DNA from 2 places in the Gilliamella sp. genome. Region 2 is predicted to be linked to the other one. Evidence: riboswitches for the same ligand, from Rfam matches in the RefSeq annotation. Region 2 holds a riboswitch; the other holds the start of a gene.

Region 1 (8,420 bases), on a different contig from region 2:
ATCTTGAGTACTAAATTTTCGATCTACATAAGCTTGATAGTTATTAGGATGCGTTGCCACCCATGTTGGCGATTGCCAAAGCATAAATGGCACAGTATACATAGTTTTAGTTGGTGCCTTCTCGTTTCGCCCTAACACATTATGCGGTGGCGTTTGATAAACATCTTCACCATGATCTGAAAAATATAACATAAAACCATTTTCTTTACTGTTTTTGAAGATATTAAACAGTGTTGTTGTGACATAATCGTTATAACTTATTGCATTATCATAACTATTATATACATTTACTTTATCGTCATCGAGAAGATATGGAATACTTTCCTTATCTTTAAAAAGGTCATACTTACCGTCTTTTGGATAGCGGAACTCGTATTTCATATGCGTACCAAGCAGATGGATAACAATAAATTTCTTTTCAGCGTTGTCAGCTAGCACTTTTTTGAAAGGATCAAATACCGATTCATCATATTGTCTTGAACTTTGATTACGATCGTTATTCATATAAAACTGTTCATCGGCTTGTTTAGAAAACATAGTCAACATAGTATTACGCTTGGTCATGGTCTGCTGGTTAGTGATCCAAAATGTTTTATACCCTGCTTGCTTCATAAGATTTATTAATGAAGGAATTTTAAGGTATAAATCGGGATGCTTCTCATCAGCAAAAGTTAACGCTTGTTGCAAAATTTCGATAGTATAAGGTCTTGATGAAACCACATCGTTAAATACAACAAAATCAGCATTATCTTTTTTAAACTGCTCAATTTGAGGTGTGGTATTTCGCCCATAACCATAAATACTCATCCTATTACGTGTTGTTGATTCACCAATGACTAACACCAACGTCCTAGGCGTATTACCGTTAGCATCTTTTAAATTTTCAACAGGAGGTAAAGTGTCTAAATGATTTAAAATATCTTCCATATTTTTAAGTTGAGATCGATAAGCTAAATAACTATTAATAAGTTGCCATGGCACAGTTGTTTCCATACGCGTTAGTAAATGAGTTCCGGCTTTTTCAATAGATGATTTTTTTATTATCACACTAATAAACACAGGCATTATGGCATAAATAGCTATTAATAGTGATACAATCCATTTAGTAGAAGTTTTAATATAAACAGGTCTGACTTTACTCCAAAGATAAATACCCACTAAACTATAAATAATCAATACTATAACTAATTTAATACTAAAATACTGCTGAACAAATTCGCTTGATTCACTATAATTTGATTCTGCCATAACAAAAAATACACTTTGTGAAAATTCTTGTCGATAAATCACAAAATAACCGACTGAAACCAAAGACAAAAAGCCGATAATAAGACCAAATATAGTCGCAATCTTTCTTGTATAATTAGGAAAAATCAAAACAGGAATAAGCCAAATCAAACTATAGATAATTGAATCGCGAAGTCCAATTGCATTGGAATGCCCCGAAAGAAAAATATATAACTGTAATGCACTAGAAAAATAAGTAAAAAATAAAATATTAAAGATAAGTGCTGACCAGCTAAATTTGTTGGTTGCTTTTATGTTTAGCATAGATATTTAATTTGCTTTGTTATTGATCATAAATTGCAATATATGCTTGGTAGATTAATAAAACCTTAAGCTTTAAATATCTAAATTTAAATATATAAATTATTAAATGCTAACCTCTTACTTTTTGGAGATATTTAAACCCAATATCTTTGCAATGTGATTATTTTCAGATTGGTTTAATTGGTTTGGTAAACCATAAAAAACGCTCTGCCCATTATCCACTACCAAACAACGAGAAAAATAACTAAGCGAATCATTAAGATTGTGTGAGACCATCATTAATGTCAAATCGAGCTCATCGCAAATTTGATCAACTAATGCTAACATCTCAAAGCGTAATGCTTGATCGAGAGCTGAAAATGGCTCATCTAACAATAAAATAGGTCGGCGTTGAATTAAACAACGAGCTAACGCAACACGTTGACTCTGACCACCTGAAAGTTGTTCAGGATAACGATTATTAAAACCAGTTAAACCAACTTTAGCTAACATATCATCTATTGTTTGGCGCTCCGATATATTTAATTTTGAACAAGGATTTATACCTAAACCAATATTTTGTTCAACATTTAAATGATCAAATAAATTATTATGTTGGAATAAAATTGAAACGGGCCGCTTTCCTGGTTGAGTGTGAGTCATATTGTGATGATTAAGTAAAATTTGCCCAGAGTTTGGTGAAATAAACCCAGCAATCAAGCTTAACAATGAGCTTTTACCTGCACCACTTGGCCCAACAATAACCACCTTTTCTTTTGCAGTAATTTTGATATCAAAATGCATTTTAAAATTATCATATTGATAATTAATTTGATTCAGTTCGATCATAATCTATCACAACCAGTAAACTAAAAGATAATATTAGCAATAATGCAGCAGTTACAGCACTTTCATTATAATGATAATACGATATTTGCTCATATAAATAATAAGGTAATGTTGTGACTGACTGTCCACCAAATAACGCAATAATACCAAAATCACCCAATGATAATATTGCTGAAAAGGCAAAACTTTGGATAATTAACTTTTTTAGTGCTTTATATTCAATTAAATAAAAATGCCAAAAACCAGTAATATTAAGTGACTGGCTTAATTGCCAATAGCGTGATGTAACATCATACATTGGTGCAGCAAGATTTTTTAATATAAATGGCAGTGCCATTAAACTATTACAAAGCATTGTCAAAACACAAACAAAGACCGAACTATAAGCGTATGGAAATAACAATAAAAACAGACCTGACGCTAGCACCATGCTTGGAATAATTAAAATCAGCGATCCAATTAACATTAATCGATTACTCCAATTTATTTGCCGATAAATCAATAATCGGCTATTTGTATAAAGTAATAATAAAGATAGTAGCATTGCAATGCTGGCTGATCCAAAAGCAATTAATAACGAAAACATAACTGCACGTTGAAAGGCTACCGAAAAAAATGACCACTGAAAAAAATAAATGCCTTTTATTAATATAGTTATAATGGGTAGCAAAATAAATAATGCACCAATAACAATAATAACAATACTCGACAAAACTAAGCGAAACGAAGCTGGTAAACGATAATGTTTCTTAACATAGCGAGTGTTAAATTTATAGCTATAATTAAACTTTTGCATTAATCCCATAAAAAAAACACAACAAAGCAACTGCAAACACGCTAAAAGCACGGCTTGAATCAAATCAAATTCACGGATAGATTGATAAATAGCAACTTCAAGTGTGGTATATTTAGGCCCTCCTCCAAGTGCCAATACAATAGCAAAGCTAGAAAAACAAAGCATAAAGATGAGCGATGCCATAGGTAGCAATTGTCGACGCAATAGTGGCCATTCCACCAATTTAAAATAAGTAAAACTCGAAAAATTCAATTGAGCAGCTAATTGTTTGTGTTCGACTGGTACACTATTTAAGGTTTGATAAAACAAGCAACAAGCATAAGGGAAATTAAGAAATATATGTGCCAATAAAATACCTTTTAAACCATAAATGGATATCACAAAAGGCAAACCTAAATAATGACAAAACGACGCTAATAAACCATGTTGCCCATAAACAGATAATAACCCCGTTACCACAACCAACGTAGGAAATATAAACGTGATAGGCATAATGCGTAGCAATAGATTTTTACCCCAAAAATTGACTATCGATAGGGCTTTAGCCATCAATATTGCCAATAACACAGATAGCAATGTTGATAACGTTGCTTGAAATATTGTTATCCAAATAACATGTAATAAATAACTATCAAAATAGACAGTTAAATTATTAGACTCAAAAGCAACTAAACAAAGCGCAAATAGTGCTGAACCTAATACAACTAAAATCAAGCTTGCAGCACTAATGCCAGGGATTAACGTTCTTAATTTCAACATTATACTGAATAAAACTATTTACTAATGGTGGATTTCCATTCACGCACCCACCTCTTTTGATTATTTTTAACTTGCTTAGCATCAAACTCGAGTGCTTTATTGACTGGTTTAATTTGCTGAAAAGCTTCAGGCAACGTTATATTAATAATCGGATACATGAAATTTTTTTCAGCAAATTGACGTTGTACATCAGGCGTTAATAAATATTGTAAAAAAGCACGTGCCAATTCGGGATGCTGACTATACTTAGTAATACCCGCAACTTCGACTTGGCGATAATGCCCTTCGTCAAAAATAGCAGCAGCATAACGATGATCATTATCATTCATAATATGTGCAACTGGCGAAGTGCTATAACTAAGCACAAAATCAGCTTCGCCTTTTAAAAATAGGCCATAAGCTTCACCCCAGCCTTTGGTCACTGTCACAGTATTTTTTGCTATTTTCTGCCATGCAGATGCGGCATCATCACCATATATATTTTTCACCCAAAATAATAAACCTAACCCAGGAGTACTGGTTCGTGGGTCTTGATAGATAATTTTCCAGTTGACTTTATTATCTACTAACTCATGCATGCTGTGTGGTGGATTACTGATTTTTTGTTGATCATAAATAAAAGCGAAATAACCAAAATCATAAGGCATAAAATCACTATCCCACCAGTTGGTATTTAAATTATCTGGTTTATTGATTTGATGAGGTATAACTATTTTGGCTTGTTTTGCCTGTTCTAAAAGATTGTTATCTAATCCTAAAATTACATCGGCATTAGTTCTATCACCTTCAAGTCGCATTCGATTTAAAACCGCTACTCCATCGCCTAATGTAACAATCTCAAGTTCACAGTTACATTGTGCTTCAAACCCTTTCTCAATTGCTTTTCCTGGTCCCCATTCTGAAATAAAGGAATTATAACTATAAACAGTTAAGGTTGGTTTTACGTTGGCAGCATTTACAATAAAAGGTATCGAAAATACCAAAGATAATAACAATTTTTTACAAAACATTTTGCCTCCAAAATAGCAAATAAAAGACAAAAGGTTTGAGCAAGTGCAATAACTCAAATCCCTCCGCTGGCATGATCCAGTTCAGGTTCGGCGGGTTATGTTATCCTATCTAACATTCTCAGCCCTTTGGGGCACCCCGTTGAGAACATCAATTAGTTTAGAGGTTAGTATGAAGATTGTAAACATCAGAAGTGATAAAAATTTAATGTAGGAACAACTCACTTTATTTATGAAGCTTTAAAAAATGGCTATAAAGAATATACATGAAAACAAAACTAACGCCTTATCACTGACGAAAGATATGGCGCTTATATTATAAAGAAGATGTAACTATTACCGATTTGGTTAAACGTTTACCTTTATTTGAATTAGTTTATTGAGTAATAAAAAAATTAAGTTGATTAGTTTCATCGAATGCCTCCTCAAGTTCTCTTGTAGCGAACTGATAACTTTGATTTGAATCTCCTGCTTTCGTACATTCTGTTATGATGGCATGTTTCGTGTGAAAAGTTTCAGACGATGTTAACTGTTTGTATAACAATGCCAAATCTTTACCTGTCAGAGTAAAAAGCTTATTCCAATCATTTAACTGCGTTTCAACAAATTCGCGACCTTTCTTACAAGTAATAGCATCTAGCTGAATATTTGGTATAGTATATTTTTTAAGCTCAGAAAATTTAGGATGTTCATTTATAAAATCAACTTTTTCATTAAGCCCTTCTGCTTTTAAAGCTTCAATAAAGCCATCTTCTCGGAATAATTTGATTTTTCGAGATTGAAATTGCCCTTTCCCTCGTAAAGTTACTTCATCTGGATAAGGTTCATCTACTGAATAATCCCAAAAATCTTTTTGACGCTCAATAAAAACATCATTAATAACTTTAACTGGTAGTTCAAGCTCTTGCTGTTCACCTTTAATAATTACTGGAACTGAATTTAAATATTTAGCTATCAACTTATCGTAAGTTTCATCACTCACATTTGAAGTTGTATAGAAAGTTGTTAATAAATAATAATTACTTTGAGTAGGATTAATTAATCCTGAACTATTAGTTGTTGAAGGTTTAGCTATAAAATTTAATGATTGATTACCGTAAGACAGTGTATGCTTACCGTATTCAAATGTATAATTCACACTTGATTTTGCTGGAATGTTTAATTCATTTCCATCAATAATCACTTTTATTTCATTTGGTGTTGGATTATCAATCATACGATCAACAGAGCTAGACGAAGTGGTATCTGAACCAAAACAACCGACCAATGTTACGCTGCAAACTAGCAACAAAGAATATTTTATTTTTTTCATCGCATTAATTTTTTTTGTAAAGTTTTTAAAAGAAACCATATTTTATCATGAATTTGATAAAACAACTATTTTAGCTATCACTTCAATAATTGAATTGAAAAAGTATGGAGTTGATGTTCTGATAAACCAAACGTCGTTTTATTTTAGATGAAATTTAGTACTGATATAGCAACCTTTTAATTGTAGGAATTTCTAGTGTTGTTTACAGTAATTAATACTATAAACATTGCGAGAAATCATGCATCAACAAGGATTCAAGTTTCATTTAGCCGAAAACAGTGTTTACTAACCAACGCTGCCCCAAACAAACACATTTTTAATTTTTGACTAGATATGATCTAATCCATCCCGTACTTCTTTATATTAGACGAATTAAAGCAACTCCGCAAATAAATAAAAACATTCAATTTACTCATTGGACACTCATTTATAAAAATGAGCACCAATGAGTAAGTAGTCTTTATTTAGTTAAATTTTAGTTATGACATTTATAGTAATTATAGATATGATAAATCCCGAACCATATCTTCAATATATACTTTTAATTCTGTTAATTGCTGTTCTTTTGCCGCTCGAAGCAAGCTATCTTTGGTTTGCAATGTTCCTTTACTGTAATTATGTAAATTTGATGGCACATTGCCAGAGTAGATATAATCATGTTTTGCTGACGTTTGTACAATGTTAAATGATTTACTGTAACTATAGATTCCATGAGCCTCAATTTCAGTGGTTAAGGTTAATTTATTGCTGTGAGTCACAGTTTGTAAATTAAACTGCTGATCTTTATAGGTTTTAACTTGCTTTTTATTACCGTTTTCGTCAGCGAATTCAATAAATTTATCAAATATTTTTTCGGTTTTGGTTTCATTGTTAACTGATTTACCAAGATCAGAAAATTCAACATTTGTCGTTACACGGATCGTGACATCTGCTTGTCCTGGTTGGTAGATAACAAATTCTATAAAGTCTTTACTTAATAGATCTGTTACATAAGATTTTAATTCTGAAGAATTATAATAAACTTTTATTTTCCCTTCTCTTTTATATTTATCTGCTTGGAAATCTGCATCGCGAAACGCTCCGTATTGGCGATAAGCCGAAGCAGCTGAAGCGTAATATTGGGCAACTTCTCGAAATTGATAACGACGTGTTGCTGTTCTGGCTAATTGTTGTGCTTGTTCATAAGCATTTTCTGCTTGTTGAGTACAGTGTTTTCTATCATTCTCAATAGAAAGTTTGTCACTATCTTTGTACTTGCCAAGAGGCTGATATACTTCCGAGGCATTATTAAATGCATCCGCAGCAGCTTTATAATTACCTTGCTGTGCTAACATTTTTCCTTGGTCATAATAATCTTTAGCAGCAAGTTGCATATATTTTTTATTTGCATTGTTATACAAACTTTCAATGTTTTTATAGTTGTATTGCTCAAATCCTTTTTTGTATAAATCGGCTTTTATTCTATAACTTTTACTATCGGTTCCTGTGATTGAATTACCATAGTCATAGTACTCTTTTGCGATACTCTCTTGTAATTTAGTAAAATCATATTTATTATCAAAAAAACTGATTTCTTGGCTATAAAAGCGATCACTTAATCGCAGTTTCATTGCTAATAAATTTTGGTAGCATTCTATTCGTTTGGCATAATCCTGATTATTGGCATTTGATAAAGTTGTTTCATAATGTTGCATAACGTTATTGACGATATTTTGTAGTCGTTGTACGTCTTTTTGACCTAATTTTGCAGTACCCTTATCCTCAATACTATCCGCCAATAAGTTGATGCTTTCTAAATATTTTCCTTCTTTATAAGCTTCTTCTGCTGTACGTGTATGACAAGCGGCTAATAAGAACATAAAAAAAACAGCTATAATTATACGCATAATTTTCCTTTCAATTCATTTTAGTTTATTTTTTTGCTTGTTCATCTTGTTATTAAGATGAAAACTGTTTAAATATAGCTTGATTAATAAGCTAGTTGGTGAGTCTATTATAAATTAGTTCTAATTTATTAACTTTTTTTGCTAAAAATTGATTAACTAGTTACTCATTATTATTGGGTGACAAGTCAGTTTATTTGAAATAGGAAAGGTGTGAATTATACTTTATCCTGCCCTTAAATAGTTTAGCTATTTAAGGGCAGGATAAAGGTTATTTTCGAGTT
Region 2 (8,420 bases):
GAATGGCGGCTTTAAAACCAGCAAAAGGAACGGTTGACGGTAAGAAACATGAGTTAATATGGGAAGTTAATTATAAGACAGATGTTGAACCTTATTATGTTAGTTGTTCTTATAATGGAACTAGAGTTGAGTTGATAAAACAAATTGATTTATCAATGAAAAGTTGTTGGGCTGATTATTTTGAAGACGAGCAAGGAAAGCGAGGAACGCTCAGTTGTAGTACGAGTGAAGCAAAAGATCTGCATTAGTTGCGTATGGGATTTGTTGTTATATGCAATAGTTAGTAACGTAAATCCCATTAATATTTTGAACAATTACCACCAGCGGTAAAAATGATGCGTTGGTCCAATTCCTTTCCCTATATTTAAATCATCGGCATGGCTAATTGCGCCTTGTAGATAATTTTTTGCTTGGGCGATTGCTTCTTCTAAATTATTTTTAGGTAATAATGCTGCAATAGCTGCTGATAATGTGCACCCCGTTCCGTGAGTATTTTTAGTTTGGATGCGTGGAAAGGTCATTCTTATTATATTATTGTGTGTGATCAAATAATCAGGGCTTTCTTTGCTTGGTAAGTGTCCACCTTTCATTAATACCGCTTTACAGCCTAACTTGAGTAATTCATGCCCTTGTTTTTGCATTTCATCTTCGGTTTTAGCTTCATCACAATCGAGTAGCGCTGCTGCTTCTGGTAGATTGGGAGTAATAATTGTGGCTAAGGGTAATAAAAGCTCACGAATAGCTGTTACGGCATCAGACTTTAAAAGGGGATGTCCACCTTTAGCAACCATTACAGTATCTAACACGATAGTAGGAATAGGGTTTGTTTTAAGTAGGTGGTGAATGGTTGTGACTATTTCTTTATTCATTAGCATACCCATTTTTACGCTATCAATTTGAATATCTTGATAAAGTGTATTAAATTGGGCTTCAATAAATTCGGGCGATATAGCTAATACCGCATCAACCCCTTGGGTGCTTTGTGCTGTTAGGGCGGTGATAACTGACATACCATACGCACCAAGTGCAGAAAAGGTTTTTAAATCGGCTTGAATACCTGCACCACCGCTAGGATCAGATCCTGCAATGGTTAATGCAATTGTTGTCATGATCGTATTTCCTATTTAGCTTGTTTGATTTTGTTGATAAGCGATAATGTTGCTTGTTGAATATCTTTTTTGCCACAAATAGCCGAAACTACAGCAACGCCGTCAATGCCCGTTTGAATAATGCTAGTTACATTGCTTTCATCAATACCACCAATGGCAACAGCTGGGCACTGTTTTAGTTTGACTAATTCAGTTAATTGTTCAGTTCCTATTGCTACCGTTGCATTTTTTTTGGTTGTGGTTGGAAAGATAGGGCCTATGCCAATATAATTAACCTGCTGCCAAGGAACTGCTTCAAGTTGTTGTTGGTTAGTTACCGAAAGGCCTAACCATTTATCTTTGCCGATAAGTTGTCGAGCTACATCAACAGGCAAATCACTTTGCCCAATATGGACACCATCGGCATCAACCGCTAAAGCAATATCTACATGGTCATTTATAAATAGTGGTACAGGCGTGCCTTTTAGTGTTTCTTTTAATGCTAATGCGGCGTAATACCAATCTTTACCGCTAAACTCACGTTCAGATCTTAACTGTATTGCAGTCACACCATTTGAAACAGCAATCTTTGTGGTGTTTACCATGCCATTAATGCCACCGCATAATAATGGATCAAGGACTAAATAGAGGGTTAAATCCAGTCGTTTTTTCATCTGATTTTCTTATTAAAGCGATGGGTTAAATGTTGAGAGTTGATCTAATAGTGATATCGAGAAAGTTCCTAATCCTTGTTGTTTATTAGCTAGCTCACCAGCTTTTTTCATCATAAAACATGCACAGGCAGTGGCTGATAATGGGTCAGGCGAATTAGCTATGAAAGCCGCTACCATTGCAGATAATGAACATCCTGTACCTGTTACTTTTGTTAAAGCAATATCACCTCCAGTTATACTATATGTGCTGTTTCCGTTAGTTATGTAGTCAACATCGCCCGTCATTGCGACAATAGTTTGATATTTTTGCGCAAGCTCTTGGGCAGCGTTTAAAGCTGATTGAGTTGTGTCTTGACCGTCGGGGCCTTTTGAGAAAGATTTTTGACCATTTAGTGCTAATATTTCTGAAGCATTACCTCGTATTACTGCGGGATTAAATGATAATAATTGATGTGCAATTTCAGTTCGATAATTAAGTGCTGCTCCTACAGCAACAGGATCGAGTACCCATGGGGTTTGTGTCTGCTGTGCCTTGGCGGCCGCTAATAGCATACTTTGGGCTGTGTTGCTGTGAATAGTGCCAATATTAATCAGTAAGCTATCGGCAATATTGACAAATTCAGCAACTTCTTGTTCTGCAATCACCATTGCTGGAGATGCACCAATAGCAAGTAGTACATTGGCGGTAAAGTTTTGTACTACATCATTAGTAATGCAATGCACTAGTGGGCGGTGTTGTTTTATATGATTGATAAAAGGAGCGGTTTGGGTAATTTGGAATGATTTGGCTACTGACATATTTCTTCCTTTCTTACTGATTTATTAATTTATAAATGTCGGGAAGAATTTGCCAATTTAAGGCTTTTATGGCTTAGACTTCCCTACGCTGGTATAATCCAGATCAGGTTCAACGGGTGAAATCTCAGTTTTTTGTTTAGACAAAAAACACCCCGAGTCAAAATGATTTTTTATTATGAACTGATTATCTGTTTTTAACAAGCTATTGTAATAATCTTTCAATATCAGTAATTGCTTTTCTATCTGGTAAGAAGATGATTAGATGATCATTGTCTTCAATGGTTAAATCAGTATTAACGATAATAACATCTTCTCCACGCACTACAGCTCCAATGGTTGCACCCGATGGGAGTTTTAGGCCATTAATATTTTTGCCAACCAGTCTTGATGTTTCACCATTACCATTGGCAATAATTTCGACAATTTCGGATTCTCCTTGTCTTAATGAAACAACTTTAACAACCCCAGTTTGTCTAACATGGCTTAATAGCTCAGATATTGTGGCGTGTTGTGGGGAAATCGCAATATCAATCACACTATCATTAATTAGTTCAAGGTAGGCTTGGCGTTGAATTAATACAATTACTTTTTTCGCTCCCATTCTTTTGGCTAACATAGAGGACATGATGTTGGATTCATCATCACTGGTAACAGCGATAAATAGATCAGTAAGTTCAACTTGTTCTTGTGAGAGCAATTCTTGATCCGATGATTCCCCATGTAATACTGTTGTATTAACAAGTTGCTCGGCAATTAATTCGGCTCGTTCGGCATTTCGCTCAATTAATTTGACTTGATAATTATTTTCTAAACGTTTTGCTAGAGCGACAGCGACACCACCACCGCCACTGATAATTATTCGTTTATATGGTTTTTCTAACCTTTGTAACTCACTGGTCACCGCTTTGATATTAACGGGGGGAGTTATAAAGTAGACCATATCGCCCGCTTCTATAAGTGTTGAACCAAGCGGTCGGATAAAACGGTTTTTACGGTAAATAGCTACTACTCGAGCTTCAACATGTGGTAAATGTTCTTTGAGTTCTGATAATTCACTACCTACTAAAGCACCGCCATAATAAGCGGTAACGGCAACCAAACAGACACGATTGTCGTAAAAAGATGCAAATTGTAACGAACCAGGATATTGTACTAATTGACTAATATGGTTGGTGATAAGGTTTTCTGGAGCAATGATATGATTGATATTAATACAATCTTTATTGAAAAGAGGGTAGTTTTCGTTATTGTATTCAGGTGATCTAATGCGTGCAACTTTTTGTGGAATATTGAACATGACATGCCCAATTTGGCAGGCCATCATGTTGACTTCATCAGAGTTAGTTACAGCAACAAGCATATCAGCTGATTCAGCACCAGCACTTTCTAAAACTTGTGGGTATGATGATTTTCCGCAAATCACCTGTAAATCAAAACGTTCTTGTAGTGATTGTAATTTATCATAATTTTCATCAATCACCGTGACATCATTTTGTTTTTCAGTAACAAGATATTCAGCAAGCGCACTACCTGTTTGTCCTGCACCAAGAATAATAATCTTCATAACTAACCTGTATATTTAAATGGCTTTAAGTGTTACCCATTTTCCTTGTATATTAAAGCCATTGCATACTGTTTTATTTTTAGTAACAATCAGTTATTAATTTTTCAATTATACAAAACCGATTGCATCATAAACTTTTTTCAAAGTTGGTTCGGCTTTTGAGCGTGCTTTTTCTGCCCCTTCCTGCATTATTGAAATTAGATAACTTTCATCATCTCGATACTGATGATACTTCGCTTGAAGTGTAGTTAGCATATCAATGACTTGTGTTGCTACTTCGGTTTTAAGGTGGCCATACATTTTGCCTTCGAACTCTTTTTCAAGTTCGCTGATAGGCTTACCTGTCACGCCAGTTAAAATGTCAAGTAGGTTTGAAACACCAGCTTTATTTTTTAGATCGTAACGTACCACAGGTGGCTCATCTGAATCGGTCATTGCACGTTTTATTTTTTTCTCGATATCTTTTGGATTTTCGAGTAAACCAATTACGTTATTGCGATTTTCGTCTGATTTAGACATTTTTTTAGTGGGCTCTTGTAGTGACATGACGCGAGCACCCACTTTCGAAATAAAGGGCTCAGGAATAGTAAATATGTCACCGTAAAGCGCATTAAATCGCATAGCAATGTCGCGTGATAGTTCAAGATGTTGTTTTTGGTCGTCACCTACTGGTACTAAGTTTGCTTGATAGAGCAAAATATCCGCAGCCATCAGTACTGGGTAATCAAACAATCCCGCATTGATGTTTTCAGAATGACGAGATGATTTATCTTTAAATTGAGTCATACGGCTAAGTTCACCAAAGTAGGTGTAACAGTTTAATGCCCAGCCGAGTTCTGCATGCGCAGGCACTTGTGATTGTACAAAAATGGTACTTTTTTGCGGATCAATACCACAAGCTAAATATAGAGCGAGTGTGTCTAATGTGGCTTTACGTAATTTGTTCGGATCTTGGCGTACGGTAATTGCATGTTGATTGACGATACAATAAATGCAATCATATTCGCCTTGCAGAGCCACCCAATTTTTTAAAGCACCTAAGTAGTTGCCAAGTGTTAGTTCTCCTGATGGCTGAGCGCCACTAAATACAATCGGTTTGCTCATAATTTATTCCTAATCTATGCTAATTATTTTTTTGCCTTAGCTTTTGGCTGAGGTAATAATGTTAATATGTCTTTAAAATCGTCAAATAAGAAATCAGGGTTGCTAGTGGCAATCGATATGCCATAGTTATAACCATAGCTTAATGCAACAGTTGGGCAGTTAGCATTTTGGGCTGCAGTAATATCATTTTTTGAATCACCAACAAAAAGTAACTGATCACAGAATAATCCAAATTTAGCCATTACTTGGTATAAAGGGGCTGGGTGTGGTTTTAATTTGATCACATCCCCTCCACCAAGCACTAATGAAAAGTACTCTTTTATACCTAAAGAAGTCAGCAAAGCAGGCAAAAACTGTGCCGGTTTATTGGTTACTAATGCTAGTGGATAATTATTATCGTGAAGTACTTTTAAGGTCTCTTTAACATTGGGAAATAGTTTTGTTTCTGCATCGATGACTTTATCATAGTGTTGATTAAATAGATCTTTAGCTTTGGCAAATAGTTCTGTTGATGGATCGACTTCAATTGCTTTGAATACTCGTTCTAGCATAATATCAATACCATTGCCTACAAAGTTTTTGATTTTCTCGTTGCTGATTGTAGGTAGATTCAAGTCTGCTAACATATTTTGTGTTGCTAATGCTAGTCCTGGTACGCTGTCAACTAATGTACCATCTAAATCAAAAGCTACTGCTTGAATATTTTCTAGTTTATTCATGTTCAACTCCTGCTAATTCTTTACGCATGGCGTCAATAACTGTTTTATAATCGGGTTGGCTAAATATAGCTGAACCAGCAACAAACATATCGGCACCAGCTCTAGCTATTTCGGCAATATTGTCAATTTTTACACCGCCATCAATTTCTAAACGAATATTGCGTCCAGATTCAATAATGCGCTGTTTAGCTTGTTGTAATTTCTTAATTGTTGAAGGTATAAAAGATTGACCTCCAAAACCTGGGTTAACACTCATTAATAAAATAATATCAATTTTATCCATGACGTAATCTAAATAATCAAGCGGTGTAGTTGGATTAAATACAATACCAGCTGTGCAGCCATGATCTTTAATTAACTGTAATGAACGATCCAAATGGACAGTAGCTTCCGGATGAATAGATATATTGGTTGCCCCAGCTTTGGCAAATGAGGTAATTATCTCTTCAACAGGTGATACCATCAAATGCACATCAATGGGAGCCTTAATACCATAGTTTCGTAAAGCTTTACAAAACATTGCTCCCATTGTGAGATTAGGTACAAAATGGTTGTCCATGACATCAAAATGTATTACATCAGCTCCTGCATCTAGCACTTTTTGTGTATCTTCACCAAGGCGAGCGAAATCAGCTGATAATATTGATGGAGCAATAATGTATTCTTTCATAACTTACCTCTAATAACTCGCTTTATATTTAGCTATCTAAGACTTTTTGTATAATGCTAGAATCTCGTCAATTTTTTTTCTTCCTTTACCGGCACAGCTAATTGATCGTCTCATTTCTGTTCGATAAAGTTCGCTTGCATTATTATAAAGGTTCATTGTGTAATCAGTATAATGATTAGACACAAGCACGGGTATGTTTTTTTTATACGCCATAGTTTCAGCTAATTCTGACAAGTTTTTGTGCTCTTCAAATCCAAATATATTTGAGTAATAAGCCGTAAATCCAGCTGATTCATTTGGGGGTATATAGGGGGGATCACAATAAATTACTGAATTTTTTGCCGCTTTCTTCATTACTTCGTGGTAAGGTGCGCAAAAAAATTGTGCTCTTTGAGCTTTTTCTGCAAAAAAGTAAAGTTCTTTTTCAGGAAAATAAATTGTCTTATAGCGTCCAAATGGTACGTTAAATAGTCCATTGTTGTTATAACGACATAAGCCGTTATAACAATGTCGATTTAAATAGACAAATAAAAGCGATCTGATGTACTGATCTTTACTTCCATTAAATACATCACGCAGTTGATAAAACGCATCTGGGTGATTGTTTTGAGCAACAAATAGTAATCTAAGGTCACGGATAAATTGATCTGGACTTGATTTTAATAATGTAAATAATGAAATTAAGTCATGGTTGATATCCGCTAAGATATAACTTTTATAGTTAGTATTTAAAAAAACAGAACCAGCTCCAACAAAAGGTTCTATTAGCTGATCGCCCTCTGGTAGATACCGTTTAATTGTGTCCACAAGCTCATATTTTCCTCCAGCCCATTTTAAAAAGGCTCGTTGCTTCTTCAACGGATACTCCTATTTGTCGTTGATCGGATAAATAAACGATATCCTTGGTTATTTTGCTACTTTTTCTTTATTAATCATTGCACCAGATTTAACCCATGGTTTGTCTTTCTGTAGTGCATTTGGCAAAGACTTGATTGCTTTATGTGCCTCATCTACTGATGAATAGTTGCCTTTTATTAAAATAAACATTGAACCAGATTTATGTTTGGTTTCATAAATATGGTAATCTGTTATATCGTTTTGTTTTACAAATTTTTTTAGACCTTCAAGTGATTTAGAGGCACTAAGCTGAACGACATAATGATCATTTTTTATCTTAATATTTTTCCCTAAATCATTATTTTCAGTTTTACGATTAACAGAGTTAGATGTGTTTTTTTTCGTATTATTTTTATTTGATTTAACCCTACCATTAGATGTTGCCGCAGAATGATGATTTGCTTTAGAATCTCCATTTGAGTCATTTATTGATAGGTTTAAGCCATTACTTGTATCTGAAAAGGATTCAAGTTGCTGTTGTTGTGTATTAAATTTATTTAATGTACTGTTTGATGTATCTGTCACCAGTTCATTACTTTTAGGTTGATTTCCACCAATTCCAACACTATTTTGTTCATCAGTGATTGTATTATTGTTTTCTTCTGTTGAAGCCACTCCATTAACCACAGGTGGTGTTAATGGTGTTCCTTCTTTTTTACGAGAAGAATTAAAAATAATCAAACCAAGCAATAAAAGAATAATAATTGCTGAACCAAAAATAATTAATTTTTTCTTTGGAAGATCTTGAAGAAAACTAAGTAATCTGAATGAATGCGCAGAATCCTTATTGGGTTGTTCTGATATATAACGGTCATCTTTATCTACACGCATACTTACTCCTTAACCTATCAAAAGATTTATTACTTAATGATTAGCTATTATTTCTAAAATACACGACTTAAATTT

Evidence for each region. A riboswitch is a leader RNA that binds a small molecule or an ion and turns the genes downstream of it on or off. The one in region 2 is predicted to bind thiamine pyrophosphate.
Region 1: linked by a shared signal. The riboswitch ahead of thiB (thiamine ABC transporter substrate binding subunit) and the one ahead of thiM (hydroxyethylthiazole kinase) in region 2 are both predicted to bind thiamine pyrophosphate.

What each region holds. Positions count from the first base shown of each region.
Region 1 is NZ_JAGGHR010000023.1:14,204-22,623, forward strand. Features, by position in the region: gene cptA (phosphoethanolamine transferase CptA) at 1-1,551, opposite strand, end outside; gene thiQ (thiamine ABC transporter ATP-binding protein ThiQ) at 1,669-2,379, opposite strand; gene thiP (thiamine/thiamine pyrophosphate ABC transporter permease) at 2,357-3,934, opposite strand; gene thiB (thiamine ABC transporter substrate binding subunit) at 3,949-4,944, opposite strand; TPP riboswitch at 4,985-5,093, opposite strand; gene J6569_RS07940 (hypothetical protein) at 5,318-6,253, opposite strand; gene J6569_RS07945 (hypothetical protein) at 6,751-8,139, opposite strand; gene rluB (23S rRNA pseudouridine(2605) synthase RluB) at 8,408-8,420, opposite strand, start outside.
Region 2 is NZ_JAGGHR010000020.1:5,666-14,085, forward strand. Features, by position in the region: gene J6569_RS07435 (STY0301 family protein) at 1-248, shown strand, start outside; gene thiD (bifunctional hydroxymethylpyrimidine kinase/phosphomethylpyrimidine kinase) at 315-1,109, opposite strand; gene thiE (thiamine phosphate synthase) at 1,121-1,762, opposite strand; gene thiM (hydroxyethylthiazole kinase) at 1,775-2,560, opposite strand; TPP riboswitch at 2,624-2,725, opposite strand; gene trkA (Trk system potassium transporter TrkA) at 2,763-4,124, opposite strand; gene trpS (tryptophan--tRNA ligase) at 4,233-5,228, opposite strand; gene J6569_RS07465 (phosphoglycolate phosphatase) at 5,252-5,947, opposite strand; gene rpe (ribulose-phosphate 3-epimerase) at 5,940-6,617, opposite strand; gene J6569_RS07475 (Dam family site-specific DNA-(adenine-N6)-methyltransferase) at 6,654-7,475, opposite strand; gene J6569_RS07480 (SPOR domain-containing protein) at 7,524-8,345, opposite strand; gene aroK (shikimate kinase AroK) at 8,413-8,420, opposite strand, start outside.